Linked DNA regions of Occultella kanbiaonis. The protein of the gene in region 3 interacts with the protein of the main gene of each other region in a pairwise test. Links are inferred from orthologs where the notes say so. Each region holds a gene or a part of one and is shown on either strand. Other genes may lie near its edges.

Region 1 (10,548 bases), 2.2 Mb from region 3 along the record:
GTGCGCAAACTTTTCGCTCGCGACTCGATCATCGTCTGGCACTTCCAGAGCTGGGCCCGCAAGCGGATGCGGATCCGGGGCTGGGTGGCCGACCCGTCGACCGTGCGGGGTCGTCACTCCAGTGCCACAGGTGCAACAGCAGCAACAGCTGCCACGAGTGCCACGAGTGCCACAGACACTGCCCGCGCCGCGGATGCCACCAGTGCCACGCGTGCAGAGGTCACGGGCAATGCGGACAATCTGGCGACGGACCCGGCGCCGCCGGTCGTAGTTCACCTGCGCAGTTCCCGCGAGACCGAGCGATGGCTGACCACGCTCGGCGCGTAGCGCTCCAGCTCCCGGCCCTCGGTTGGCGTCGGCCGGATCCGCTCAGTCGCCCCGGCGCACCCTGGCGGCCTCACCGTGCGCGGGCAGGTCCTCGGCGGCGGCGAGGGCGATCAGGTCGTCCGTCACCTCCTTCAGACCGGCCTCGTCGTAGTCGATCACCTGGACCGACTTCAGGTAGACCTGCACACCGAGGCCGCTCGCGTACCGGGCCGTGCCGCCGGTGGGCAGCACGTGGTTCGAGCCCGCGATGTAGTCCCCGAGCGGCACCGGTGAGTACGGGCCGACGAAGATCGCACCCGCGTTGCGGATCCGCTCGGCGTCCGCGGCGGCGTCGGCGGTCTGGATCTCCAGGTGCTCGGCGGCGTAGGCGTTGACCACCTCGATGCCGTGGTCGACGTCGTCGACGAGGACCACACCGGACTGGGGGCCACTCAGGGCCGTGCGGATCCGGGCGCTGTGCTTGGCTGCGGCGGCGCGGGTCTCGATCTCCTCCGCGACGGCGGCGGCCAGCGCCGGCGAGTCCGTGACCAGCAGGGACGCGGCGGCGGGATCGTGCTCGGCCTGGGAGATCAGGTCGGCCGCGACGAACCGGGGATCCGCGCCGGAGTCGGCGAGCACCGCGATCTCCGTGGTGCCGGCCTCCGCGTCGATGCCCACCACTCCGAGCACGGCCCGCTTGGCCGCAGCCACGTAGATGTTGCCCGGCCCGGTGACGACGTCCACCGCCTCGCAGGAGTCCTCGGGCCGGTCCGAGCGCACCCCGTAGGCGAACATCCCGATCGCCTGGGCGCCGCCAACGGCGTAGACCTCGTCGACCCCGAGCAGCGCGCACGCCGCCAGGATCGTCGGGTCCGGAAGGCCGTCGTGGTCCTTCTGCGGCGGGCTCGCCAGGGCGAGCGACGCCACGCCCGCAACCTGCGCGGCCACCACGTTCATCACGACCGAGGACGGTAGCGGCGCGAGGCCGCCGGGCGCGTACAGGCCGACGCGCTGCACCGGCACCCAGCGCTGGTGCACCCGGGCGCCGGGCCCGAACTCCGTGGTGCGAGGGGTCGGCAGCTGCGCCTCGTGGCCGAGCCGGGCGCGCCGGATCGACTCGGTCAGTGCCACCCGCACGTCGGCGGCGAGGCCCTCGAGCGCGGCGGTGAGTGCCTCGGGCGGCACCCGCAGGCTGGCCGGCCGGACGCCGTCGAACTGCTCGGCGTAGTCGGCCAGCGCCGGTGCGCCCTCGGTGCGGACCCGCGCCAGGATGGGCGCGACCCGCTGGGTCGCCACCTCGATGTCCACCTCGGCGCGCGGCAGCACGGCTCGCAGTTCCGCCGCTCCGAGTGCCCGGCCACGCAGATCGATCGTTCGCATCACCTGAAGAGTCTAGGGCGTTCACGAGGCCGGCCCGAAGACACGCTAAGCCAGGCCCATATGACCTAGAATTGGCACGTCCGCACGCGATGGAGCTGCGGGAGCGGCCAGGAGGTCGTCATGGGTGAGATCGAGAACCGGGCCGTCATCGAGCGGCTCGTCCAGTGCCTCAATGACAAGCGGACCGAGGTCATGGACGAGCTGTTCCACGAGGACGCCGTCATGGACTGGCCCCAGTCCGGCGAACAGGTGATTGGTGCGGTCAACCGCCGAGCGGTCTACGGGGCGTTCCCCGGGCTGCCGACCATCACCCCGCGACGGATGCTGTCCGCCGGGGACCTGGTGGTCCTCGAGGCAACGCTGGACTATGACGGCCCCGTGTACCGAAGCGTGTTCATCTTCGAGCTGCGCGATGGCCGGATCGCCCGGGAGACGGCCTACTGGGCCGAGCCGTTCGAGGCACCGCAGTGGCGCGCGGCGTGGGTGACCGTCGAAGGCTCGTGACGCCGGCCCGCGTGGTGCGGCGCGCGGACCCGGTGCCGCGGTGCACGGACTCAGACCCCGGCGCGGCTGCGATACTGGCCGGATGGCCACGCCGACCCCTGATCAGCCGACCGACGTCGAGATCCGCGACGAGATGATCCGCCTCGGCCAGTTCCTCAAGCTCACCGGTATCGCCGACGACGGCGCGGGAGCCCGGGACCTGCTCACCGACGAGGCGATCGACGTCAACGGCGACGTGGAGACCCGCCGAGGGCGGCAACTGCACCCCGGTGACGTCGTCGAGGTGGACCTGCCCGACGGCGTCCGGCGGCTCCGGGTGGTCAGGCCCGCCTGAGCGCGTGGCTCGCCGGGCCCGGCCGACCGCGGCCCTGGTGGTCGCCGCGACCCGGCGTTAGCGTGAGGTGATGGACACGCTCGTGATCAACCGGGCCGATGGCCGCGCCGACGGCGAGGACTGGGCCGAGAACTACGAGGAGCTGCCCGGCGGTGCCCGGATCTCGCTGATCCTCGAGTCCACCACCCGCGCCGGCGTCGGCCCCCGCCTGCATCAGCATCCGTACGCGGAGACGTTCCTGATCCGCCGTGGCTCGGCCACGTTCCGGATCGGCGACGCCGAGGTGGAGGGCCACGCCGGCCAGATCCTGGTGGCCCCTGCGGACACCCCGCACACGTTCCGGACCGGCCCGCACGGGTACGAGGCGATCCACATCCACGCCAACGAACGGTTCGTGACGACCTGGCTCGAGTGAGCGGCGGCCCCCGGTCCGCTAGACCAGGCAGCTTGGCCCGAGCAACGCCTTCAGGTCGCCGTACAGCGCCGGGGTCCGCTCCACCCGCAGCCCGTCCTCGAGCCGGAGCACGGTGGCCCGGCCCGGTGAGGTGAGCTTCACGTGCACCTCGGTGACCCCGGGGTGCGTGGACAGGATGTCGCGGAGCTGCTCCACCACCGGCGTGGTGCACCGGTTCGTCGGGATGGACAGCATCATCGGCGCGTCGTCACCCACGGACACGTCCGGGATGGACACCTCCATGGCCTGCAGCTGCATGGCCTCGTCCCGGCGCCGGACCCGCCCGCGCAGCACCACCACCTGGTCCTCGGCGAGGATCGTCGAGTAGGCCAGATACGTCTCACCGAAGAACATGACCTCGACCGAGCCCTCCATGTCCTCGATCGTGACCGCGGCCCACGCGTTGCCCTGCTTGGACATCTTGCGCTGCAGGGACGTGATCAGCCCGGCGATCGTCACGGTGGACCCGTCCGGGCGCGCCTCGTCCGCATTGAGCGTCGCGATCGAGACGTCCGCCGACTGGGTGAGCACGTGCTCGATGCCGGAGAGCGGGTGGTCGGACACGTACAGGCCGAGCATCTCCCGCTCGAAGGCGAGCTTCTGCTTCTTGTCCCACTCGGGAAGGTCGGGGACCTCCACGGCGAAACCTCCGCCGTCGCCGTCCCCGCCACCCAGGGAGGCGAACAGGTCGAACTGCCCCTCTGCCTCCTTGCGCTTGACCCCGATCACCGAGTCCACGGCCTGCTCGTGCACCATCAGCAGCGCGCGGCGGGTGTGGCCGAGGGAGTCGAACGCCCCGGCCTTGATCAGGGACTCGATGGTCCGCTTGTTGCAGACCACCGCAGGCACCTTCTCGAGGAAGTCCGTGAAGGAGGTGAAGTCCCCCTTCTCCTCGCGGGCGGCGGCGATCGCGGCAACCACGTTCGCACCGACGTTGCGCACGGCGGCGAGGCCGAACCGGATGTCCGTACCGACCGGGGTGAACGTGGCCGCGGAGGCGTTCACGTCCGGTGGCAGCACCGTGATGCGCATCCGGCGGCACTCGTTCAGGTAGAGCGCCGACTTGTCCTTGTCGTCCCGCGTCGAGGTGAGCAGGGCGGCCATGTACTCGGTCGGGTAGTTCGCCTTGAGGTAGGCGGTCCAGTAGGAGACCAGTCCGTACGCGGCCGAGTGCGCCTTGTTGAACGCGTAGTCGGAGAACGGGACGAGCACGTCCCACAGGGTCTTGATCGCGTTCGCGGAGTAGCCGCCCTCGCGCATCCCGGAACTGAACTTGTCGAACTCGGCGTCCAGCACCTCGCGCTTCTTCTTGCCCATGGCCCGCCGGAGCAGGTCGGCCTGCCCGAGCGTGTACCCGGCCAGGTGCTGGGCGATCGCCATCACCTGCTCCTGATAGACGATCAGGCCATGGGTGGTGCCGAGGACCTCCTCGAGCGGTTCGGCCAGCTCGGGGTGGATCGGGGTGATGTCCTGCTGGCCGTTCTTGCGCAGGGCGTAGTTCGTGTGCGAGTTCGCGCCCATCGGGCCGGGCCGGTACAGGGCGCCGACGGCGGAGATGTCCTCGAAGTTGTCCGGCCGCATCAGCCGCAGCAGCGACCGCATGCCGCCGCCGTCGAGCTGGAACACGCCGAGGGTGTCCCCGCGGCTGAGCAGGGTGTACGTCGGGCGGTCGTCCAGCGGCAGGTCCTCGACCACCACCGGCTCCTTGCCGTTGACGACGATGTTCTCGAGTGCGTCGTCGAGGATGGTCAGGTTGCGCAGCCCGAGGAAGTCCATCTTCACCAGGCCGAGGTCCTCCCCGGCCGGGAAGTCGATCTGGGTGATGATGGCGCCGTCCTGCTCGCGGCGCATGATCGGGATGATGTCGATCAGGGGCTCGCTGGCGATGATGACGCCCGCCGCGTGCACGCCCCACTGCCGCTTCAGGTTCTCCAGGCCGCGGGCCGTCTCGAGCACCCGCTGGGCGTCCGGGTCGATCTCGACGACCTTGCGGAACTCGTCCGCCTCCGCGTAGCGCTTGTCGTCCGGGTTGTAGATGCCCGAGAGCGTGACGTCCTTGCCCATCACGGCCGGCGGCATCGCCTTGGTGAGCTTCTCCCCCATCCCGAACGGGTAGCCGAGCACCCGTGAGGAGTCTTTGAGGGCCTGCTTGGCCTTGATGGTGCCGTACGTGACGATGTAGGCGACCTTGTCCTCGCCGTAGGTGTCGGACACGTACTTGATGACCTCGCTGCGGCGACGCTCGTCGAAGTCGATGTCGAAGTCCGGCAGGGACATCCGCTCGGGGTTGAGGAACCGCTCGAAGATCAGCCCGTTCTTCAGCGGGTCGAGCTCGGTGATGCTCATCGCGTACGCCGCCATCGACCCGGCGCCGGAGCCACGGCCCGGCCCGACGCGGATGCCGTTGTCCTTGGCCCAGTTGATGAAGTCCGCGACCACCAGGTAGTAGCCGGCGTAGCCCTTGGAGGTGATGATGTCGATCTCGTACTCGGCCTGCTTGCGGACCTCCTCCGGGACGGTCTCGCCGAACCTCTTGTGCAGGCCGACCTCCACGGACTTCACGAAGGTGGAGATCTCGTCCTCACCCTCGGGCACCGGGAAGTGCGGCATGTACTTGCCGACCTGCTCGGTGAACGTCACGTCGCACTGCTCGGCCACGAGCAGCGTGTTGTCGCACGCCTCCGGGTAGTCCCGGAACAGCTCGCGCATCTGCGCTGCGGACTTCAGGTAGTACCCCTGGCCCCCGAACGCGAACCGCTTGCCGCCCTGCTCGTACGTGGGCTCGTCCAGCGTGGCTCCGGACTGCACACACAGGAGGGCCTCATGGGCGTGGGCGTCCTCCTCCTTCGTGTAGTGCAGGTCGTTGGTGGCCAGCAGCGGCGCACCGATCTCCTTGGCGATCTCGATCAGGTCGGCGAGCGTGCGGCGTTCGATGTCGAGACCGTGATCCATGATCTCGATGTAGAAGTTCTCCTTGCCGAAGATGTCCTGCAACTCCCCCGCTGCCCGGATCGCCTCCTCGCGCTGCCCCAGGCGCAGCCGGGTCTGGATCTCCCCGGACGCGCAGCCACTGGTCGCGATCAGGCCTTCGGCGTACGTTGACAGCAGGTCCCGGTCCATCCGGGGCCACTTGCCGAGCTGCCCCTCGAGCGAGGCCAGCGAGCTCATCCGGAACAGGTTGTGCATGCCCTGCGTGGTCCGCGAGAGGAGCGTCATGTGCGTGTACGCACCACGCGCGGAGACGTCGTCGCCCGCCTGGCTCGCGTCGCCCCAGCGGACGCGGGTCTTGTCGAACCGGGACGTGCCCGGGGTGACGTACGCCTCCACGCCGATGATCGGCTTGATGCCGTACTTGCGGGCCTTCGACCAGAAGTCGTAGGCGCCGAACAAGTACCCGTGGTCCGTGGTCGCGACCGCCGACTGGCCGAGGCGCTGCGCCTCCTTGAACAGGTCGTCCACCCGCGCCGCCCCGTCCAACATCGAGTACTCGGTGTGGACGTGGAGGTGCACGAAGTCGTCGGACATGCAGGCGATTCTAGGTCGAGCCGGGGACACTGTGGGGAGGGTGTCCGGCGAGCCCGACCGGGCCCGGCGTGTCCCGCCCGGCGTGTCTCGGTCCGGGCCGAGTCAGGGCCCGACGGCGGGTCCCCGGCCCCGGCGCCGGCCGTACCCTGATCCCGTGGTGGGGACGGGCGGGGGCCGACGGCGGGTGGCACCCGTCGCCCTCGTGCTCGCCCTCGCCGCGGGGTGCGTCGGATGCGCGGGGGGCGCGCCGCAGCGGTGGTCCCCCGAGGCCGGCGCGAACTGGCAGATCGTGCTGGCCGCCGAGCCGGCGGCCGGCGTCGAGCTCCTCGACGGCGTGGCCGTCTACGACCTCGACGGCGCGGACACCTCGCCCGAGCAGGTCGCCGCTCTCTCGGGGGCCGGGGCACGGACGATCTGCTACGTCAACGCGGGCGCCTGGGAGGACTGGCGCGACGATGCCGACGAGTTCCCCGCCGAGGTGATCGGGGCGGCGTACCCGGGCTGGGACGGGGAGCGCTTCCTGGACATCCGCCGCCTGGATCTGCTCGCGCCGCTGATGGAGGCACGGCTGGACGCGTGCGCCGCGGCGGGCTTCGACGCCGTCGACCCGGACAACATCGACTCCTACGACACCGAGACCGGCTTCGACCTGACCCGGGCGGACGCCGTCACCTACGCCCTGTGGTGGGCGAGCGCCGCGCACGAGCGGGGACTCGCCGTCGGGCAGAAGAACGCACCCGACCTCGTGGGCGACCTCGTCGACTCCTTCGACTTCGCCGTCACCGAGGACTGCGCGGCGGACGGGTGGTGCGCGGACCTGAGCCGGTATCTCGACGCGGGACGGCCGGTGTTCGCGATCGAGTACACCGACCGCACCGGCTCCGGTGACTTCGCCGAGTTCTGCGACGATCCCGCCCTGTCCGGGTTCTCGCTGATCCTGAAGCACCGCGACCTCGACGATTGGCGGGCGGGCTGTGAGTGAGGCCGCTATTGTCACCGAATGGCTGAACTGAGCGCGCTGCCGCGTGGGCGCTGGCGCGAGGTGGCCGCAGCCACGGGACTGCTCGGCGCCACCGGCGCACCGCGGCCCACCATCTTCGCGGAGATGTCCGCCCTCGCCGCGAGCACCGGCTCGCTGAACCTCGGCCAGGGCTTCCCCGACGCCGACGGGCCCGAGACCGTCAAGGCAGCCGCCACGGCAGCCATCGCGGCCGGGCACAACCAGTACCCGCCGGGACCGGGGATCCGGGTCCTGCGTGAGGCGATCGCCGCCCACCAGGACCGCCACTACGGGATCGCCCTTGACCCGGACACCGAGATCCTGGTCACCGCCGGTGCCACCGAGGCGATTGCGGCCGCGGTGCTCGCGCTCGCCGGTCCCGGTGACGAGGTCCTCACCCTCGAGCCGTTCTACGACTCCTACGCCGCGGTGATCGCCCTGGCCGGCGCCACGCACACGAGCGCCCCGCTGCGCCCCGGCACCGACCCCGCCGACGGCTTCCGGCTGGACCTGACCGCCCTGCGGGCCGCGTTCACCTCGGCCACCCGGGTGGTGCTGCTCAACTCCCCGCACAACCCGACCGGCGCCGTGCTGAACCGCACCGAGCTCACCGAGATCGCCCGCCTCGCCGCCCGGTACGACGCCGTCGTGGTCACCGACGAGGTCTACGAGCACCTCACCTACGACGGCGCCGTCCACGTCCCGATCGCGACCCTGCCCGGCATGGCCGAGCGCACCCTGACGATCTCCTCGTCCGGCAAGACGTTCTCCCTGACCGGCTGGAAGATCGGCTGGGTGAGCGGGCCGGCGGGGCTCGTCGACGCCGTCCGCGCCGTCAAGCAGTTCCTCACCTACGTCAGTGGGGCGCCGTTCCAGCCGGCGATCGCCACCGCGCTCGACCTGGAGACCGGCAGCGGCCCGGACTCCACCTGGGTGCGCGACCTGGCGACGTCCCTGCAACGGCGCCGCGACCTGCTCACCGAGGGCCTGACCGACGCCGGATTCACCGTGGTCCGGCCCCAGGGCACCTACTTCGTGATCGCCGACGCCGCCGACCTGCTCGCCGGCTCGCTCGCGCCGACAGGCATCGAGACCGGCGTGGACCTGTGCCGTGAGCTGCCCAGCCTGGCCGGCGTCGTCGGAGTGCCGACGAGTGCGTTCACCAGGGCCGGCTCCGACGCCGATCTCGCGCTGGCCACGACCGTGCGGTTCACGTTCGTGAAGTCGACCGAGGTGCTCACCGAGGCGGTCCGACGCCTGCGGATGCTCAGAGGACTAGCGTGAGACCTGACACCGCCCGGGCCTGAGGAGGCACCCGATGGTCGAGCTGAGCACGGACGACGTGTGGCGTGTCCTCGAGAAGCAGAACTTCATGGTGATCGGGATGGTCTCGGCGCGCGGGATGGCGCGGACGGCCGGGGTCATGCCGTGCGTCGTCGAGCGGGTGCTGTGGTTCACGACGAACACACAGGAGTGGAAGGCCAAGCATCTGGCGGCGAACCCCGAGGTGTCGGCGACGGTTCCGATCCCGAAACGCATTCCGTTCGTGCCCTGGGTCCAGATCCCCGCCGCGACCGTCACGTTCGCCGGCGTCGCGCAGATCCTCCCGGCCACGCAGATGCCGCCGGGCGCGCGGGAGAAGCTGCTCCGCGGGCTGGAGCTCGGCGGCGCGGAGCGGGGCGCCCTGATCGGCGTCGGGGTGCGGCCGGCCGGTGACTTCGTGACGTACGGCGTCGGCTGCTCGCTGCTCGAGATGCGCGACACCGAGATGGCCAGGGGGCGCGCGCCGACGGCGTGAGCGCGGCGACCGGCATGGACGAGGCCCCTCGTGCCGCTTCAGATCCCGAACAGGGTGTCCGGCAACAGGTGCGGCACCGTCATCACGGCCCAGAAGCGCAGCCAGCGCCCGGCCACGGAGATCAGGGCGAACAGCCACCAGCGCATCCGCACCGTGCCGGCCAGGACGCTGACCAGTGCGTACGGGGGCACGCCGGCGAACGCGCTGACGGCGGTGACCAGGCTGGGACCCCAGACGTGGCGGCGGCACCAGGCCTCGACCCGGTCCATGCCATCCACCCAGCGGCCCTTCGCCGTCGACCGCTTGCGCAGGTGGGCGAGGTCGAGCACGCCGCGGCCGAGTAGGTAGTAGAGCATCTTCCCGGCGACCTGCCCGACGGCGCCGGCGAGCGCCAGCCACACGGCCGGCACGTCCGAGACCAGTGCCACCGCCAGCAGGTACACCTCGGCGGGCAGCACGATCACGATCGCCGAGAGCAGGCAATAGCCGAAGGCCGCGGCGAGTTCCAGCACGCCGCGAACCCTACCCGGCCGGGGTGCGATGATGGTCGGTGCGACCGGCCCACCCGTTCGCGGGGCCGAAGGGTAGGTGTGCCGTGTCCGGGATCGAGATCGTCGTGGTCGACGGCGAGCGGTTCGAGGTGCGGCGTCAGGCCGGCACCTACCACCTCACCTGGCTGAGCGGCCCGAACCCCGGCTACGGCTTCAGCATCGGCAGCAACACGGTCGCAGTACTCGAGCCGCGGGTACTGGAGACCGAGATCCGCGGATTCCTCGGTCAGATCGACCCCGAGACCGGCTACCTGTAGGCCGCCGAACGCGACATCGTTGTCCTCGAGCTCGCTGCAGGGGCCAACAACCTCGCGCTCGACGGATCAGGCGGCCACGGTGACGCCATCTGAGTCGCCACCGGCCGCGTCGGCGCGCGATGCGCCGGGCTCCGCGGCGGGGTGCCCGGCCCGACGGGACCGGGTGGCGCGGCGGACGAGAAGGGCCGCGGCCAGGGCGAACAGCGTGGCCAGGGCGAACACGCCGCTGAACGGAGCGAACGCCGTCGGGCCGTCGGTGAGGGCACCGAACACCACGCCCGTACCGGCCAGGGCGACCGCACCACCGATGGAGTCGGCGATCGTCAGGGCGGAACTGTTGAAGCCGCGATCGGTGTCGGAGGACAGCGCCAGCGTCATCGTGGAGATCCGCGGGTAGGCCAGTCCCATGCCGGCACCCGCGAACGTCCACACGGCCACG
Region 2 (9,276 bases), 2.8 Mb from region 3 along the record:
TCTACGCGCTCACGTCCAACTACGGCCACTTCGGGCGCGAGCTGCCGGAGTTCACCTGGGAGCGGACCGACCGGGTCGACGCCCTCAAGGCTGCAGTCGCCTGATCGCTGCGCCGACACCCCACGCCCGGGTCCCTGTGGACCCCGGACGTGGGGTGTCCGTCGTTCATGATGGGATCAGTCCTGTGCCGGCACCGGAACAACCCAGCCTCCTCGACCCGGGGCTCGTCGCACCCGCGCCCGCTTCCACCCGGTTCGCAGCGGTGGCGCAGGTGCTCGTCGACATGCCGCTGCCGCACCTGGACCACACCTTCGACTACGGCATCCCGGACGCCCTCGACGCCGCCGCGCAGCCGGGCGTGCGGGTCAAGGTGCGGTTCGCCGGCACCGACCGGGACGGGTACCTGATCGGACGGACGTCCGGGACGACGCACCCCGGCACCCTCGCGCCGCTGCGCAAGGTGGTCTCGCCGCTGCCCGTGCTCACCCCGGCCGTCCACGAGCTGGCTCGCGCGGTGGCCAGGCGCTACGCCGGGACCAGCACCGACGTGCTCCGCCTGGCCGTTCCACCGCGGCACGCCACCGCGGAGAAGGCCGTGCTCGCGCAGCCGGAGGCCGTTCCCGAGCAGCCGGCGTCCGCACCCGAGGCGGGCTCCGCCGTCGGGCAGGCACCTCTGCCCGACCCGACCAGCGCCGACGTCGTCCTCGACGCCGACCGACTCGCGCACTGGGCCGACTACCCGGGCGGTGCCGCCTTCCTGCGCCGGATCGGCGCCGGCGACTCACCGCGGGCCGCCTGGTGCGCGCTGCCCGGACGGGTCGAGCTCGGCGGCACCGAACACCCGCACTGGGCCGTTGCCGTGGCCGTGGCGGTCCTCGCGACCCGTGCCGGCCGGCGCGACGCCATCGTGAGCGTCCCCGACGCCCGGGACGTCGCGACCCTGGGGGCCGCGCTGGACGCCCTGGAGATCGAGCACGTGGTGCTCACCGCCGAGCAGGGCGCCTCGGCCCGCTACCGGCGGTTCGTGCGCGCCCTCACCGGGCGCACCCATGTGGTGGTCGGGACCAGGTCCGCCGCGTTCGCGCCGTTGCCGAACCTCGGTCTCGTGGTCTGCTGGGACGACGGGGACGACCTGCTCGCCGAGCCGCGCGCGCCGTACCCGCACACCCGCGAGGTCCTGGTCCAGCGGGCGGACCTGGCGGGCGCCGCGGCGCTCATCGGCGGATTCGCCCGCACCCCCGAGGCCCAGCTGCTCGTCGCCGACGGGTGGGCCCGTTCACTGCAGGCGGACCGCGCCATGGTGCGCGCCCGTGCGCCCCGGGTGATCGCCCCCGGCGAGGCGGACCTGGCCCGGGAGGGCGAAGGTGGCCGGGCCCGGATCCCGGCGCCGGCGATCGCACTGGCGCGCCGGGCCCTCGCGCGGGGGCCGGTCCTGGTGCAGGTGCCCCGGGCCGGGTACCTGCCGGTGGTGGCGTGCGCCCGGTGCCGCACCCCCGCCCGCTGCAGCCACTGCCACGGCCCGCTCCGGCTCGATCGCGCCGACGCGCCGCCGCAGTGCCGCTGGTGCGGCCGGCACGCCACCGCGTGGGCCTGCGGTGAGTGCGGCGCCACGGCGGTGCGCGCGATGCGGACCGGCGCCGGCCGCACCGCCGAGGAGCTCGGCCGCGCGTTCCCCGGGGTGCCGGTGACGGTCTCCGGGCGCGACGGCGGCGTGCTGGACCGGGTGCCCGCCGCACCCCGGCTCGTGGTCGCCACGCCCGGCGCGGAACCATCGGCGGACGGCGGGTACACCGGCGCCCTGCTCCTGGACGCCGCCCTGATCACGAACCGGCCCGAGCTCTCGGCCGGGGTGGAGGCGCTGCGCCGCTGGCTGCGTGCCGCGGCCCTGGTCCGGTCCTCCGGTGACGGGGGAGAGGTGATGATCCTCGGCCAGGGTGCCCCGGTGCCCGTGCAGGCCCTGGTGCGCTGGGACCCCGTCGGGCACGCCGGGCGCGAGCTCAGCGAGCGGCAGGAGCTCTCGTTCCCGCCGCTGGTGCGGCTCGCCACCCTCACCGGCGGTTCGGGCGCGCTCGCTTCGATGATGCGGCACCTGCGTCTGCCGGCCGAGGCGGAGGTCCTCGGCCCGGTGCCGGTCGAGGACGCCGGCGGCCCGGAACAGGCCGCGGAGGAGGAGATGCTGCGTACCCTGGTGCGCATCGACCGCCGCGCCGGGGACGAGCTGAGCGTCGCACTGGCCCAGGCGCAGGCGATCCGCAGTGCCCGCAAGGAACCCGGCGTCGTTCGGGTCCGCATCGACCCCGACCACTTGTGGTGAGTTCCATCACACCGCCCAGGCCAGGAGGCCCCCGCGTGACCAAGATCGACCGGACCATCACCACCGTCGTGTTCGACCTCGGCAACGTCCTGATCCGCTGGGACCCGGTGGCGGTCTTCGAGGGCCGGCTCAGCGAGGGCGAGGTCGCCGAGTTCATGGCAGCCGTCGACTTCCCGACCCTGAACCGGTCCCTGGACGCAGGCCGCACCTGGGCGCAGGCCCGGCCCGAGGTCGCGGACCGGGCGCCGGACCACGTCCACCACATGGATGCCTACCTGCGTGACTTCGAGCGCTCCCTGGTCGGCGAGGTCCCGGGCACGGCGCAGATCGCACGGGACCTGATGGCCGCCGGGGTGCGGGTGCTCGGCCTGACGAACTGGTCCGCCGAGACGTTCGAGCACGCCCCGAGGGCCGCGCCGGTGCTGACCGAGTTCGAGGACATCCTGGTCTCCGGCGCCGTCGGCCTGGCGAAGCCGGACCACGCGATCTTCGAACTGCTGATCCGCACCACCGGGCTCGTGCCCGAGGAGACGGTATTCATCGACGACTCACCGGCCAACGTGGCCGCGGCCGCGGACCTGGGCTTCCAGGCGCTGCTGTTCACGGACGCGCAGGCGTTCCGCGCGGACCTGGTCGCGCTCGGGCTGGGCATCCCGGACTCCTAGACTGCCCCGTATGCGTTTGCTGTTCGCGGGCACCCCCGCCGTCGCCCTGCCCACCCTGGCGGCCCTGCTGGACTCCAGCCACGACGTGGTGGGCGTGCTCACCCGGCCGCCGGCACCGGTCGGCCGCAAGCGCGTGATCACCCGGAGTCCCGTGCACGCCCTCGCGGACGAGCGCGGCGTCCCGGTCATCACCTCCTCGCGGCCGCACGAGGCGGAGACGCTGGCGGCCCTGACCGCGCTGGACATCGACTGTGCACCCGTCGTCGCCTACGGTGCGCTGCTGCGCGACCCCGCGTTGTCGCTGCCCCGGCACGGGTGGCTGAACCTGCACTTCTCCCTGCTGCCCGCCTGGCGCGGCGCCGCCCCGGTGCAGCACGCGATCATGGCCGGCGACGACATGACCGGTGCGAGCACGTTCCGTATCGAGGCCGGGCTGGACACCGGACCCGTCTACGGCACCCTCACCGAGCCGATCCGGCGACGGGACACGGCTGCGGACCTGCTCGGCCGGCTGGCCGAGGCCGGGCCCGCGCTGATGCTGGCCACGCTGGACGCCATCGAGGCCGGCACCGCCCGGCCGGTGCCCCAGGCCACCGACGGGATCAGCCTCGCGCCCCGCCTGAACAGCGCGGACGCGCGCGTCGACTGGTCGCTGCCGGCGCTTGCCATCGACCGGCGGATCCGCGGCTGCACGCCCGCCCCCGGTGCCTGGACCACCCGCGACGGCGATCGGTACAAGCTCGGCCCGGTGCTGCCGGTGGTCGAGGACGCCGGCCTTGCCCCGGGGCAGCTCGCGGACGTCGACGGCGCCGTGCTGGTCGGGACCGGCTCGGAGGCGGTCCGGCTCGACGCGATCGCCCCGCCGGGTCGCGGCTGGATGGCCGCCTCGGACTGGCTGCGCGGCGCACGGCTGCCCGCGGACGCCTCCTTCGACCGGGTGGAGGTCGGCTCCGATGTCTGAGGGCGGCGGGAACCAGGGCGGTGGCCGTGACCCCGGCGGGGACCGGGACAGTGGCCACGGCTCGGGCGGCGGGCAGCGGGGCGGCCGTGGATCGGGCCGGCCGGCTCAGGGCCGGGGCTCGCGCGACCGCGGCCGGCGCCCCGACTCACAGCGCACCTCCTCCCGCCCCTCCGAGCGCAACCGCGGCACAGACCCCGCACGCCGCGCCGCATACGACGTGCTGCGGTCGGTCGCGGCCACCGACGCCTACGCCAACCTGGTGCTGCCCCCGGTCCTGACCGAGCGGCAGATCCGCGGCCGGGACGCGGCGTTCGCGACCGAGCTCACCTACGGCACGCTCCGGATGCAGGGCCGTTACGACGCGATCATCGCCCATGCCTCCCGCCGCGACGCCACGAGCCTCGACGCCGAGGTCCTCGACGTGCTGCGGCTCGGCGCCCACCAGGTCCTCGGCATGCGGGTGCCCGGTCACGCGGCCGTCTCCGAGACCGTCGGTCTGGCCCGGTCCACCTGCGGCACCGGACCCTCCCAACTCGTCAACGCCGTCCTCCGGCGCATCACCGAACGCCCCCTCGCCGAGTGGCTGGACCTGATCGGCGCCGATGCGAAGGACGAGACCGCCCGCCTGGCCGCGGTCCACTCGCACCCGGCCTGGGTGGTCCGGGCCATGCGCTCGGCACTCGCGCAGACCGGTCCCGGTGACGGCGACCTCGAGGCACTGCTGGAGGCCGACAACGCCTCCCCGGCGGTGAATCTGGTGGTGCGTCCCGGTCTGGCCGCGCCCGAGGACGTGCCCGACGCGGACCCCGGCCGGTGGGCCTCGACCGCTCTCGTGCTTCGCGGCGGTGACCCCGGCGCGTTCGAAGCCGTGCGTTCGGGGCGCATCGGCGTCCAGGACGAGGGGAGCCAGCTCGTCGCCCTCGCGGCCGCGGCCGTGCCCGTGGAGGGTCCGGACCGCACCTGGCTGGACCTGTGCGCGGGCCCGGGTGGGAAGGCCGCGCTGTCCGCCGCCCTGCTGGCCCAGCGGGCGCCGGACGGGCTGTTCGTCGCCAACGAGGTCGCCGAGCACCGGGCCAGGCTCGTCGAACAGTCCATGACCGCCGTGCGCGGCCTGCTGCCCGGCATCGAGGTCCGCACCGGCGATGGGCGGGAGATCGGCGGCACCGAGCCCGGACGCTACGACCGGGTCCTCGTCGACGTGCCGTGCACCGGCCTCGGGGCGCTGCGGCGGCGACCCGAGTCGCGATGGCGCCGCTCGCCGTCGGACCTGTCGGCCCTCGGCCAGCTCCAACGAGAACTGCTCACATCCGCCCTGGCCGCCACCCGCGCCGGTGGGGTCGTCGCGTACGTCACCTGCTCGCCGCACCTGGCCGAGACCAGGTTCGTCGTCGAGGACGTGCTCAAGCGCACCGACGGCGCGACGCTCCTGGACGCCGTCGAGGTGCTCGCCGGCGTGAGCGCCGAACCGCTCGGCGACCTGGACGGCCCGTACGTGCAGCTCTGGCCGCACCGGCACGGCACGGACGCGATGTTCCTGGCACTGATCCGGGCCTGACCTCGCGCAGCACTACGCTCGCCCGTATGGGCATCCTCATCTCTCCCAGCGTGCTGAACTCCGACCTGTCCGACCTGGCCGGTGAGGTCGGGCGGATCTCCGCCGCCGACTTCGTGCACCTGGACGTCATGGACAACCACTTCGTGCCGAACCTCACCTTCGGGCTTCCGGTGGTGGAGCGGCTCCTCGCCCGCATCGAGCTGCCCGCCGACGTGCACCTGATGATCGAGGACCCGGACACCTGGGCCCCCGCGTTCGCCGAGGCCGGCGCACGGTCGGTCACCTTCCATGTGGAGGCGTCCAGCGCACCGGTCCGGCTCGCGCGCGAGCTGCGCAAGCGCGGCGCCCGGGCGGCGATCGCGCTGAAGCCCGGCACCGGCATCGAGCCCTATCTGGACCTGCTGCCCGAGTTCGACATGGTGCTCGTCATGACGGTGGAACCCGGGTTCGGGGGTCAGTCCTTCATCGAGGGCACCCTGCCGAAGATCCGGCGCACCCGGGACGCCATCACCGGGCTCGGCGCCGACATCTGGGTGCAGGTCGACGGTGGCGTGTCCCGGACCACGATCGGCGCCGCCGCGCAGGCCGGCGCGAACATGTTCGTGGCGGGCTCCGCCGTCTACTCGGCCGACGACCCGAACGCCGAGATCGCCGCCCTGCGCGAGCTCGCCGAGGCGGCGTACCAGGGCTGACGCCGAACCCGGCGTCGCTGCCTGCCCGCAACCCCGGCACAGGGCGTCTCGCGATCCGGGCGTGACCGTCCTCATACGCGTGGGGCTGCCCGAGTGTGTCAGAATCGGATCAGCAAGAACGTGCTCCGGGGTCGGTGAAAGTCCGAGCCGGCGGTGATAGTCCGCGACCCGGCCACTGCTCGTCGGTGGTCGGTTGACCTGGTGGAACTCCAGGACCGACGGTTAAAGTCCGGATGGGAGGATGCACGCGGCGTCGGGTCGATCCCGGCGCCGACGGACGGACGCGCGGTGCGCCGTCCTTCCCCGGGGTACGCCTGGGGAAGGAGAACGGCAGGTGGCCCGCGAGGAACTCGTCGCACCCGTCGCATTCGGCGCGCTCGGACTGCTCGCGTGGCAGGGACTGGCAACAGTGCTGCCGGACCGGGTCCTCCCGACACCCACCGCGGTGGCCTCCCGCTTCGTCCTCGAACTGCGTGAGGGCGGCCTGCTCGGCTTCGCCGGGCACACCCTGACCGAGGCCGTGCTCGGCAGCCTGCTCGGGCTGGCCGTAGCCGTTCCGCTGGGCTACCTCGTCGCCCGGTCCCGCCTCGTGGCCTCCGCGATCGGGCCCTACCTCGCCGCCTCCCAGGCGATCCCCGCCGTCGCCCTCGCCCCGCTGCTGGTGGTCTGGTTCGGCTACGGCCTGCTGCCCACCGCACTGCTGTGCGCCCTGCTGGTCTTCTTCCCGATCTTCGTGAACACCACCCTCGGCCTGAGCACCCTCGACCCGGACGTGATCGGCGCCGCGAAGGTCGACGGCGCCGGGCGCTGGCGCCTGCTCGTCCACATCGAGGGCCCCCTCGCGTTGCCCGCCCTGCTCGCCGGCATCCGGAACGGCTTCGTGCTGTCCGTCACCGGGGCCGTGGTGGGGGAGTTCGTGATGGGCGGCCAGGGCCTCGGCCTGTTGCTGTCCGTCTACCGGGACCGCTCCGACATCGAGGGCATGTTCGCCGTGCTCGTCGCGCTCGTCGCCCTCGCGATCGGCGTCTTCTACCTCATCCGCTCCTTCGAAAGGCGCATCCAATGGCTCTGACCGCGCACCCCGTCCGCATCCTCGCGGCGCTCACCGGCGCCGCGGCCCTCACCCTCGCGCTCGGTGCCTGCGGCGCCGACGAGCCCGACGGCGGGGCTACTGCTCTGCCCGAGCTCACCATCGGCCTGACGTACGTGCCGAACGTCCAGTTCGCCCCGTTCTACGTCGCGGCGCAGCAGGGCTATTTCGAGGAGGCCGGGGTGGACGTGACCCTGCGGCACCACGGCGAGTCGGAGGACCTGTTCGGCGCCCTGGCCGGTGGCACCGAGGACGTCGTCGTCGCCGGGGGCGACGAGATGCTGCAGGCCCGTTCCCAGGGCACCCCGGTGGTCAGCATCGCAACCCTCTACCAGACCTACCCGGTCACGCTCATCGTCCCCGAGGACTCCGAGATCACCTCCGCGGCCGACCTCGCCGGGCACAGCATCGGGGTCCCGGGCCCGTTCGGCGAGACCTACTTCGGCCTGCTCGCCATGCTCGACGCCGCCGGCCTGACCACCGACGACGTCACCATCGAGCACGTCGGGTTCACCCAGCAGAGCGCCCTGGCCGAGGGGCACGTCGACGCCGTCATGGGTTACGCCAACAACGACATCCCGCAGTTCCGGGCCACCGGCCTGGCGGTCCGCGGCGTCCCGATCGGGACCGACATCCCGCTCGTCGGCATCGGCCTGGGCACCACGGACGACGTGCTCGCCGCCGAACCAGACGCACTCGCAGCGGTGATCACCGCCGTCGGGCGTGCGGTCGCCGACATCGCTGCGGACCCGCAGGTCGCCGTCGACGCCGCCGCCGAGGAGGTCCCGGGCACCGTGACCGCCGAGCAGGAGGCCATCACCCTGGCCACCGCAGAGGAGACCATCCCGCTCTACGGCGACCTCGAGGGCCCGTGGGGGACCCAGGACGACGCGACCTGGGAGCAGATGGCGGAGTTCATGACGCGGACCGGGCTGATCACCGAGCCCGTCTCAGCATCGGAGGCGTACACCAACGACCTGATCGGTGCCGAGTAGGCTCGGGGCGTGAAGACCTTCGACGACCTGTACGCCGAACTGCGGGAGAAGTCCATCAGCCGACCCGAGGGTTCGGGCACGGTGGCGCAGCTGGACGCGGGCGTGCATGCCATCGGCAAGAAGATCGTCGAGGAGGCCGCCGAGGTGTGGATGGCCGCGGAGTACCAGACCGACGCCGAGACGGCCGAGGAGATCTCCCAGCTGCTCTACCACCTGCAGGTGCTCATGGTCGCGAAGGGCCTCACCCCGCAGGACGTGTACCGCCACCTCTGAGCGGCGGCACCGCACGCCTGGAAGCAAGCCACCGAAACTTCGCCCCGTTCGCCGGGGCACGAACCAACAAGGTTGACGACGTGTTGCGAATCGCCGTGCCGAACAAGGGCTCCCTCTCCGAGCCCGCCACCAACATGCTCCGCGAGGCGGGCTACCGCCAGCGCCGCGACGGTGGTCGTGAACTGGTCCTGCCGGACCCGGAGAACGACGTGGAGTTCTTCTTCCTGCGTCCCCGGGACATCGCCGTGTACGTCGGTGCCGGCGTGGTCGACGCCGGGATCACGGGACGGGACCTGCTCCTGGACTCCGGCGTGGACGCTCTGGAACATCGGGCGCTCGGCTTCGCCGGTTCGACGTTCCGGTTCGCCGGACCGGAGGGCAGCGTGAGCCGGCTCGAGGACATCGAGGGCAAGCGCGTGGCCACCTCCTACGAGGTGCTGGTGCGCAACTACCTGACCGACCGGGGCGTCACGGCCGACGTGGTGCGTCTCGACGGTGCCATCGAGTCCACGGTCCAGCTCGGCGTCGCCGATCTGGTCGCCGACGTCGTGGAGACCGGCAGCACCCTGCGGGCGGCCGGACTGCAGGTCTTCGGTGACCCGATCCTGCAGTCCGAGGCGGTCCTGATCCGGCCGAACGCGGAGCCGAAGCCCGGCCTGACCGTGCTCGACCGGCGCCTGCACGGTGTCCTGGTGGCGCGCAGGTACGTGCTCATGGACTACGACTGCCCG
Region 3 (9,379 bases):
GATCCGGGTGCGGTACGTGAACTCCGAGGAGTTCACCAACGACTTCATCAACTCGATCCGTGATGACAAGGCCGAGGCGTTCCAACGGCGGTACCGCGAGGTCGAGGTGCTCCTCATCGATGACATCCAGTTCCTGCAGGGCAAGGAACAGACGATGGAGGAGTTCTTCCACACGTTCAACACCCTGCACAACGACAACAAGCAGGTCGTCATCACCTCAGACCTGCCACCGAAGCTCCTCAACGGCTTCGAGGACCGGATGCGATCGCGCTTCGAATGGGGCCTGATCACCGACGTGCAGCCGCCGGACCTCGAGACTCGCATCGCGATCCTGCGCAAGAAGGCCGGCAGCGAGAGCCTCCAGGCACCGAACGACGTCCTGGAGTACATCGCGTCGAAGATCTCCTCCAACATCCGTGAGCTCGAGGGCGCGCTCATCCGGGTCACGGCGTTCGCGAACCTCAACCGGCAGTCCGTCGACCTCTCGCTCGCCGAGATGGTCCTCAAGGATCTCATCACCGACAACGACGGGGCCGAGATCACGCCGTCGTCGATCATGGCGCAGACGGCCACCTATTTCGGTGTGACCATCGAGGCCCTCTGCAGCGCGGACCGTTCGCGGGTGCTCGTGAACGCACGTCAGATCGCGATGTACCTGTGCCGGGAACTCACGGACCTCTCGCTGCCGAAGATCGGCCAGCTCTTCGGAGGTCGCGACCACACCACGGTGATGCACGCGAACCGCAAGATCCGTCAACAGATGGCCGAGCGTCGGTCCACCTTCAACCAGGTCACCGAGCTGACGAACCGGATCAAGCAGCAGCAACGAGGCTGACCGCACCACCGCCAGGCGGCCGGTCCGTGAATCGCTGACCGCTCGATGCGGCGTTGGCTCGACCCGAACCGTTCACCCGTTTCAACCAATTCACAGTTGTGGATGAACCTGTGGACACCCGTGGACACACGCCATGATCCCGTGGACGCAGCCCCGGCGATCGGTGGACGGGCCAGCGCAGGACTTTGTGATTACACAGGTTCCACAGGGCCCTGTGAACCGCCGTCGCACCCCCGGTCCACAACCAGGTCGACCCGCTGACCTGCACGGACGTCACTTGTCCACAGGATCCACAACTCCTATGACGATGACTACATATCTCTATGGGATCCAGGTGTGAACAACCAACATCTGCCCGAACGCTGCTCCCGTGCCCCAGCATCGAGCTCGAGGGCACCGACCTGCCCAAGCGGCTCCGCCCTCGACTAGTCTCGGCAGGGCGACCCACACGAGCACACCGATGGGCGACCAACGGCTGCGATCGTGGTTCGAGCGCTCGAACCTTGTCACTATGCTCTGAGGACCCACGAGAGTTCCGACGCCGGGCCGCGCCGAGAGCCGAGCAGCACAGCCGAGCACCACCAGATCAGGAGAGAGGCCGACATCGTGAAGTTCAGGGTTGAGCGAGATGTGCTGGCGGAAGCTGTGACCTGGACGGCACGAACGCTGCCCAGCCGTCCGTCGGTACCCGTGCTGGCTGGAGTCCTCCTCGAGGCCAACTCCGACGGCACTCTCGTGCTCTCGACCTTCGACTACGAGGTGTCCGCCCGCTCGAGCGTTGCAGCCGAGGTCGACGAGCCGGGTTCCGCCCTGGTCTCCGGACGCTTGCTCGCCGAGATCTCGCGGGCCCTGCCGAACAAGCCCGTCGAGGTCAGCGTCGACGGCTCGAAGGTCGTCGTGGTCTGCGGCGCATCCCGGTTCACCCTGCTGACGATGCCCGTCGAGGACTACCCCGCGCTCCCCGACCTCCCGGACACCACCGGCTCCATCTCCGGAGACGCATTCGCCCAGGCGATCTCCCAGGTGACCATCGCGGCCGGCCGCGACGAGACCCTGCCGCTCCTGACCGGGGTCCGTGTGGAGATCGATGGCGACAAGGTCACCCTCCTGGCCACGGACCGTTACCGGCTCGCCATGCGCGAGGTCTCCTGGACACCGGCGTCGCCGTCGGTCAGCCGGGTGGCCCTGATCCGGGCCCGGACACTCTCCGACGTCGCCAAGAACCTCAGCAACGCCGGCTCCATCGACGTCGCACTGGTGGAGAACGGCGACATCGTCGGCTTCGAGGCAGGCGGCCGCCGAACCACCTCGCTCCTGGTCGACGGTGAGTACCCGCCGGTCCGACGGCTGTTCCCGGAGCAGACCACCACGCACACCGTCACGAGCACGGCCGAGCTGGTCGAGGCCGCCAAGCGCGTCGCGCTGGTGGCCGAACGGAACACCCCGATCCGTCTCTCGTTCAGCGAGGGCCAGGTCGTCCTCGAGGCCGGCCAGGGCGACGACGCGCAGGCATCCGAGGTCCTCGAGTCCACGCTCGTGGGCGAGGACATCTCGACGGCGTTCAATCCGCAGTACCTGCTCGACGGCCTCGGCGCGCTGGACACCCCGTTCGTCCGGCTGTCGTTCACGCACTCCTCCAAGCCGGCGGTCATGACCGGCCAGGACAGCATCGACGGCGCAGACCACGCGGAGGAGTTCCGGTATCTGCTGATGCCGATTCGATTCGCGAGCTGAGCGACCGGACTCCAGACTGGTCACCATCACCGCAGGCAAGGGAGATCGCGCATGCACATCGGACTGATCGGGCTCGGTCGCATGGGCGGCAACATGCGCGACCGCATCCGCAATGCGGGTCACGAGGTGACGGGATACGACCAGAACCAGGAGATCTCCGACGTCGCAACGGTGGGGGACCTGGTCGCAGCGCTCCCGGAGGCCCAGCGGATCGTCTGGGTGATGGTCCCGGCCGGCGAGATCACCGATTCCGTCGTGACGCAGGTCGCGGCGCAGATGCATGCCGGCGACATCATCATCGACGGCGGCAACTCCAAGTTCAGTGATGACACCCGCCGCGCAGCCGAGCTCGCCGAGCGCGGCATCGGCTACGTCGACGCCGGTGTCTCCGGCGGCATCTGGGGTCGCGAGAACGGCTACGGCCTGATGGTCGGCGGCCCGGACGACACGATCGCGACGCTCATGCCGATCTTCGACGCACTCCGCCCGGAGGGCCCGGCCGAGGAGGGCTTCGTCCACGCCGGCCCGGTCGGCGCCGGCCACTACGCGAAGATGGTGCACAACGGCATCGAGTACGGCGTCATGCAGGCCTATGCCGAGGGTTACGAGATCCTGGCCGCGCGTGATGACCTGATCGACGACGTCGGCGCCATCTTCACCGCCTGGCAGCGTGGCACGGTGGTTCGCTCCTGGCTCCTGGAACTGCTGGTCAAGGCGCTCAACGAGGATCCTGACCTGGACGAGATCCGTGGATTCGTCGCGGACTCCGGCGAGGGACGCTGGACCGTGCAGGAGGCGGTGGAACGTGCGGTGCCCGCGCCCGTCATCAGCGCCGCCCTGTTCGCCCGGTTCGACTCCCGTCAGGACGACTCGCCGGCCATGAAAGCCGTCGCGGCGCTGCGCCAGCAGTTCGGTGGACACGCCACGAAGGCCGCGGCGGACGGCTGAGCACGACCACTCGATGCATGTCTCCGATCTCGCGCTGACCGACTTCCGGTCCTACACCCAGGTCGTCGTCGCCTTCGAACCAGGGATTACAGCCCTCGTCGGCCCGAACGGTCAGGGCAAGACCAATCTGGTGGAGTCACTCGGCTACCTGGCCACGTTCTCCTCGCACCGGGTGGCCTCCGATGCCGCGCTGGTGCGTCGTGGCGCCGGGCGCGCGGTGATCCAGGCGAAGGTCGTTCGCTCGGGGCGACCCGCAACGCTCGAGCTGGAGCTCGTGGCCGGGAAGGCGAACCGTGCCCGCGTCAATAGGTCCCCGCTGCCCCGCGCACGGGACCTGCTCGGCCGGCTCCGAACCGTGTTGTTCGCCCCCGAGGACCTGGCCCTGATCAAGGGTGACCCGGACGGGCGGCGCCGGTTCCTCGACGAGCTGCTGGTGCTGCTCAGCCCGAAGCTCGCGGGCGTGCGCTCCGACTACGAACGCGTGATCAAGCAGCGCAACGCCCTGCTGAAGTCGGCCGGGATGAGCCGCCGGTCGGGTTCCGGGCCCGACCTGCGCACCCTGGACGTCTGGGACGAGAAGGCTGCCACCGCGGGCGCCCAGCTCATCGCCGCGCGCGTCACGGCCGTCCGTAACCTGCGCCCGCACGTCGAGAGCGCCTACGAGCGGGTCAGTTCCGCACAGAGCGCTGCCGAGATCGGGTACCGGTCGAGCCTTGAGCAGGCCATGTCCGACGGCGAGCGGCCCGCGGATACGGGGGTGGCAGCCGAGGAGTCGCTCACCAATGCGGACCTGGTCCAGGCGCGGTTGCTGGATGCGATGTCGCGGCTGAGGTCGCGGGAGATCGAACGCGGGGTGTCGCTGGTCGGACCGCACCGTGACGACCTGGAGCTGCAGCTGGGTGGTCTTCCGGCCCGCGGCTACGCCAGCCATGGTGAGTCCTGGTCGCTCGCGCTGGCGCTGCGGCTGGCGTCCTACGAACTCCTCCGCGCCGACACCGACTTCGAGAGCGACGGCGAGCCCGTGCTGATCCTGGACGACGTCTTCGCGGAGCTGGACAACCGCCGTCGGGCTCGCCTGGCCGAGCTCGTCGCAGGCGCGGAACAGGTGCTGATCACCTCCGCCGTCGCCGAGGACGTTCCGGACGGCCTCGACGGCGCACGGTACGACGTGATGGACGGTGCGGTCACCCGTGTCCGCTGACCGGCCCGACGGCGCAGGTCCCGCCCCCGGGGGCGGCTCCCCCGAGGCGGGGGCCAGGTCGGTGCGGTCGGCCGGCTCGTCCGCGCCGACGGACCGGGATACGGCGACGGACCGCGCCACGCCGTCCGCCCCAGCGGAACCGGACGTGGACGCGGCGGCGCGGCACGCGCTCGCGCGGGCCCGGGACGCGGCTCGGTCGAAGGGACTGGCGCCCGGCGGGGTCGGCAGGGCGGGTCGGCGCGGCCCTGGGCGGGGCCCCGAGGCCGCGGCGCCCGCGCCGGGTCACGGGACGGGCCGCGATCCGCGCTCGATCGGTGCGGCCATGGACTCCTTGCGCGGGCAGCTCGGGTGGAACCAGCCCTTGTCCATCGGCGGGGTGATCGGCCGCTGGCGGGAGGTGGTCGGAGACCAGATCGCCGACCACTGCGCGCCCGAGACGTTCGACGAGGGCGCGCTGGTGGTGCGCGCGGACTCCACCGCGTGGGCGACGCAGATCCGCCTGCTGCTGCCCCAGCTGGAACGCCGGCTCGTGGAGGAGGTCGGCGAGGGTGTCGTCACCTCGATCCAGGTCCTCGGACCGGGCGGACCGTCGTGGCGCAAGGGGCCACGGTCGGTGCGCGGCCGGGGCCCGCGCGACACCTACGGCTGAGATCCGGCCACCGCGCCACCGGCTCCGACCGGCTTCGTCCACAGGTCGCGACACGCTGTGGATAACTTCTGTGGATATTCGGAGTTTGCGCGGTTTCGGAGTAGAATTGAGCGACCGTCCGGGGGCAAGTGGTTCATCTGCCTGTGGTCCTGGGCCGGCACGCAGGCACCTCACTCAACCGAGCGGTGCCGCGCGCGTGCCTCGATGACGATGAGGAGAGCCAGAACAACGTGGCTGACGACAAGACTGAGCCGGCAACCGAAGCACAGACCTCGGGCCCCACAAGCTACGACGCCAGCAACATCACGGTCCTCGAGGGACTCGAGGCAGTTCGCAAGCGTCCGGGCATGTACATCGGCTCCACCGGTGAACGAGGCCTGCACCACCTGGTCTACGAGGTCGTCGACAACTCCGTCGACGAGGCGCTTGCCGGTTACTGCGACCACATCGACGTGACCCTGCTGGCCGATGGTGGCCTTCGGGTCCGTGACAACGGCCGCGGCATCCCGGTGGACGTGGTCGCGTCCGAGGGCAAGCCGGCCGTCGAGGTGGTGCTCACGGTCCTGCACGCCGGCGGGAAGTTCGGCGGCGGCGGGTACGCCGTCTCCGGTGGCCTCCACGGCGTCGGTGTCTCCGTGGTGAACGCGCTGTCACGCCGCCTCGAGGTGGAGGTGCGGCTCCAGGGCAGCGTGTGGCGGCAGAGCTACGCCGACGGCGTCCCGATGGCCCCGCTCTCCCGCGAGGAGGACACGGACGAGACCGGCACCACGGTGACGTTCTGGCCGAATGCCGACATCTTCGAGACGACCGTCTTCGACTACGAGACGCTACGGGCCCGGTTCCAGCAGTACGCGTTCCTGAACAAGGGCCTTGGCATCTCGCTGACCGACGAGCGGGTCATCGCCGAGGACACCGACGACGAGGTCGCCGGCCCCGAGGTCGCGAGGGCGGAGCCGATCGGGGAGCACTCGCGGTCGGTCACCTACCGCTACGACGGTGGTCTGGTCGACTATGTGAAGCACCTCAACGCCGCCAAGCGCGCCGAGATGGTCCACCCGGAGATCATCGACTTCGAGTCCGAGGACACCGAGCGCAAGATCTCCCTCGAGATCGCGATGCAGTGGACCGGCGCGTACTCCGAGAGCGTGCACACCTACGCGAACACGATCAACACGTCCGAGGGCGGCACCCACGAGGAGGGCTTCCGGTCGGCGTTGACCACGCTGATCAACCGGTACGCCCGCGAGAAGAACCTGCTCAAGGAGAAGGACGAGAACCTCACCGGGGAGGACATCCGCGAAGGGCTCACCGCCGTCATCTCCATCAAGCTCGGTGAGCCGCAGTTCGAGGGCCAGACGAAGACGAAGCTCGGCAACACCGAGGCGCGCACGTTCACCCAGAAGGTTGTGTTCGACCAGCTCGGCGGCTGGCTCGAGTCGCACCCGGCGGAGGCCCGGGACGTGATCCGCAAGTCCATCCAGGCCTCCGCGGCCAGGATGGCGGCCCGCAAGGCCCGTGAGGCGACCCGCCGCAAGGGCCTGCTCGAGGGTGGTGGCATGCCCGGCAAGCTGCGCGACTGCTCCAGCCGGGACGCCTCGATCTCCGAGGTGTTCATCGTCGAGGGGGACTCGGCCGGCGGCTCGGCCGTGCAGGGTCGCAACCCCGAGACGCAGGCGATCCTGCCGATCCGCGGGAAGATCCTGAACGTCGAGAAGGCGCGGATCGACAAGGCCCTCGCGAACATGGAGGTGCAGGCGCTGATCACGGCGTTCGGCACCGGATTCGGCGAGGACTTCGACATCACGAAGCTGCGCTATCACAAGATCGTGCTGATGGCCGACGCGGACGTCGACGGCCAGCACATCGCCACGCTGCTCCTGACGCTCCTTTTCCGGTACATGCGCCCGCTCATCGAGCGTGGCCACGTGTATCTCGCGATGCCGCCGCTGTACCGGCTGAAGTGGACGAACGCGCCGCACCAGTACGTGTACTCGGACCGTGAGCGCGACGCGTTCGTGGCCGAAGGGCTGGCGAAGAACCACCGACTGCCCAAGGACGGCGGTATCCAGCGGTACAAGGGTCTCGGCGAGATGGACTACCGGGAACTGTGGGAGACCACGATGGACCCGGCCACCCGCACCCTGCGTCAAGTCACCATCGGTGAGGCGGCGGGAGCCGACGAGATCTTCTCCATCCTGATGGGCGAGGACGTCGAATCACGCCGGTCCTTCATCCAGCGCAATGCCCGCGACGTGCGCTTCCTGGACGTCTGAGTAAGGAATCGAACACGTGAGCGAACAGCCACCCATGCCCCCGACCGGCCCCAGCGACGACGACCAGCCCGTCGACGCCGTCGTCACCCACGACCGCATCGAGCAGGTCGACCTCCAGCTCGAGATGCAACGGTCCTACCTCGACTACGCCATGAGCGTGATCGTCGGCCGTGCCCTGCCGGAGGTCCGCGACGGCCTCAAGCCGGTGCACCGGCGCATCATCTACGCGATGTTCGACGGCGGGTACCGCCCCGACTCGGCATTCTCCAAGTGCTCGCGCGTGGTCGGCGACGTGATGGGCCAGTTCCACCCGCACGGCGACACCGCGATCTATGACGCGATGGTCCGCCTGGTGCAGCCGTGGTCGTTGCGCTACCCGCTCATCAACGGGCAGGGCAACTTCGGATCCCCGGGCAACGACCCGGCCGCCGCGCCGCGGTACACCGAGTGCAAGATGGCACCGCTGGCCATGGAGATGGTCCGTGACATCGAGAAGGACACGGTCGACTTCGGGGACAACTACGACGGCCGCACCCGAGAGCCGCTCGTGCTCCCGGCGCGATTCCCGAACCTGCTCGTCAACGGCTCCTCCGGGATCGCCGTCGGGATGGCCACGAACATCCCCTCGCACAACCTCCGCGAGGTCGCAGAGGGCGTGCGGTGGCTCCTTGCGAACCCGGGCGCGAGCGCCGAGGAACTCCTCGAGGCGCTGCTGGTGCGGATCAAGGGTCCCGACTTCCCGACCGGTGCCCAGATCCTGGGTCACCGGGGCATCGAGGACGCCTACCGGACCGGCCGCGGCTCCATCACGATGCGCGCGGTCGTCGAGGTCGAGGAACTCCAGGGCCGTACCTGCCTCGTGGTCTCCGAGCTGCCGTACCAGGTGAACCCGGACAACCTCGCCGCGAAGATCGCCGATCTGGTCCGCGACGGCCGGATCCAGGGCATCGCCGACATCCGTGACGAGACGTCCGGGCGGGCCGGGCAGCGCCTCGTGATCGTCCTGAAGCGGGATGCGATCGCGAAGGTCGTCCTGAACAACCTGTACAAGCACACCCAACTGCAGGACACCTTCGGCGCGAACATGCTCGCGCTCGTGGACGGGGTGCCGCGCACCCTCAGCCTCGACGCGTTCATCCGGCACTGGGTGCACCACCAGGTCGACGTGGTCGTGCGGCGGACCCAGTGGTTGCTGCGCCGGGCCGAGGACCGCATCCACATCCTGCGCGGCCTCATCAAGGCACTGGACGCGCTCGACGAGGTCATCGCGCTGATCCGCGCCTCGCGCACCGTCGAGGTGGCCCGCACCGGGCTGATGGAGATGCTGGAGATCGACGAGATCCAGGCGAACGCCATCCTCGAGATGCAGCTGCGTCGGCTCGCCGCCCTCGAGCGGCAGAAGATCCTCGACGAGTTCGCCGCGATCGAGGCGGAGATCGCCGACTACAAGGACATCATCGGCTCCGAGGAACGCCAGCGCGAGATCGTCGGCAACGAGCTCAACGAGATCGTCGACCGCTACGGCGATGAGCGACGCACGACGATCCTGCCGTTCAACGGTGAGATGTCCATGGAGGATCTGATCCCCGAAGAGGACGTCGTCGTCACGATCACCCGGGGCGGCTACGCGAAGCGCACCCGAACGGACAACTACCGCCAGCAGCACCGGGGCGGCAAGGGGGTGCGCGGGGCGCAGCTGCGTGGCGACGACATCGTGGACCACTTCGGTGTCACAACGA

What was found.
Region 1: the proteins of dnaN (region 3) and dnaE interact in binary tests that used the Escherichia coli proteins (3 or more experiments, as listed by UniProt). The link is inferred for Occultella kanbiaonis from one-to-one orthologs.
Region 2: the proteins of dnaN (region 3) and rpe interact in binary tests that used the Escherichia coli proteins (3 or more experiments, as listed by UniProt). The link is inferred for Occultella kanbiaonis from one-to-one orthologs.

The regions. Positions count from the first base shown.
Region 1 is NZ_CP046175.1:2,158,391-2,168,938, reverse strand. What follows is about bases 2,758-6,903. They hold dnaE (DNA polymerase III subunit alpha), read right to left. Parts: upstream 6,504-6,903; coding sequence 2,958-6,503; downstream 2,758-2,957. Other genes in these bases: GKS42_RS09950 (endo alpha-1,4 polygalactosaminidase), read left to right, coding at 6,658-6,903; GKS42_RS09960 (cupin domain-containing protein), read left to right, coding at 2,758-2,939. Outside these bases: GKS42_RS09980 (P-loop NTPase family protein), read left to right, coding at 1-327; hisD (histidinol dehydrogenase), read right to left, coding at 370-1,689; GKS42_RS09970 (nuclear transport factor 2 family protein), read left to right, coding at 1,807-2,190; GKS42_RS09965 (RNA-binding S4 domain-containing protein), read left to right, coding at 2,273-2,524; more of GKS42_RS09960, read left to right, coding at 2,595-2,757; more of GKS42_RS09950, read left to right, coding at 6,904-7,485; GKS42_RS09945 (aminotransferase class I/II-fold pyridoxal phosphate-dependent enzyme), read left to right, coding at 7,504-8,787; GKS42_RS09940 (pyridoxamine 5'-phosphate oxidase family protein), read left to right, coding at 8,822-9,301; GKS42_RS09935 (YqaA family protein), read right to left, coding at 9,340-9,813; GKS42_RS09930 (hypothetical protein), read left to right, coding at 9,897-10,109; GKS42_RS09925 (MFS transporter), read right to left, coding at 10,176-10,548. UniProt on the Escherichia coli protein: DNA polymerase III is a complex, multichain enzyme responsible for most of the replicative synthesis in bacteria. This DNA polymerase also exhibits 3' to 5' exonuclease activity. The alpha chain is the DNA polymerase catalytic subunit.
Region 2 is NZ_CP046175.1:2,831,989-2,841,264, reverse strand. What follows is about bases 4,481-7,354. They hold rpe (ribulose-phosphate 3-epimerase), read left to right. Parts: upstream 4,481-5,521; coding sequence 5,522-6,187; downstream 6,188-7,354. Other genes in these bases: GKS42_RS13100 (ABC transporter substrate-binding protein), read left to right, coding at 7,250-7,354; GKS42_RS13105 (ABC transporter permease), read left to right, coding at 6,522-7,259; GKS42_RS13115 (RsmB/NOP family class I SAM-dependent RNA methyltransferase), read left to right, coding at 4,481-5,495. In the rest of the region: metK (methionine adenosyltransferase), read left to right, coding at 1-104; GKS42_RS13130 (primosomal protein N'), read left to right, coding at 185-2,314; GKS42_RS13125 (HAD family hydrolase), read left to right, coding at 2,350-2,979; fmt (methionyl-tRNA formyltransferase), read left to right, coding at 2,990-3,940; more of GKS42_RS13115, read left to right, coding at 3,933-4,480; more of GKS42_RS13100, read left to right, coding at 7,355-8,272; GKS42_RS13095 (phosphoribosyl-ATP diphosphatase), read left to right, coding at 8,282-8,545; hisG (ATP phosphoribosyltransferase), read left to right, coding at 8,626-9,276. UniProt on the Escherichia coli protein: Catalyzes the reversible epimerization of D-ribulose 5-phosphate to D-xylulose 5-phosphate.
Region 3 is NZ_CP046175.1:709-10,087, forward strand. Bases 529-3,505 are described here. They hold dnaN (DNA polymerase III subunit beta), read left to right. Parts: upstream 529-1,441; coding sequence 1,442-2,569; downstream 2,570-3,505. Other genes in these bases: dnaA (chromosomal replication initiator protein DnaA), read left to right, coding at 529-835. Outside these bases: more of dnaA, read left to right, coding at 1-528; DNA replication/repair protein RecF, read left to right, coding at 3,531-4,718; GKS42_RS00025 (DciA family protein), read left to right, coding at 4,708-5,367; gyrB (DNA topoisomerase (ATP-hydrolyzing) subunit B), read left to right, coding at 5,598-7,640; gyrA (DNA gyrase subunit A), read left to right, coding at 7,675-9,379. UniProt on the Escherichia coli protein: Confers DNA tethering and processivity to DNA polymerases and other proteins. Acts as a clamp, forming a ring around DNA (a reaction catalyzed by the clamp-loading complex) which diffuses in an ATP-independent manner freely and bidirectionally along dsDNA.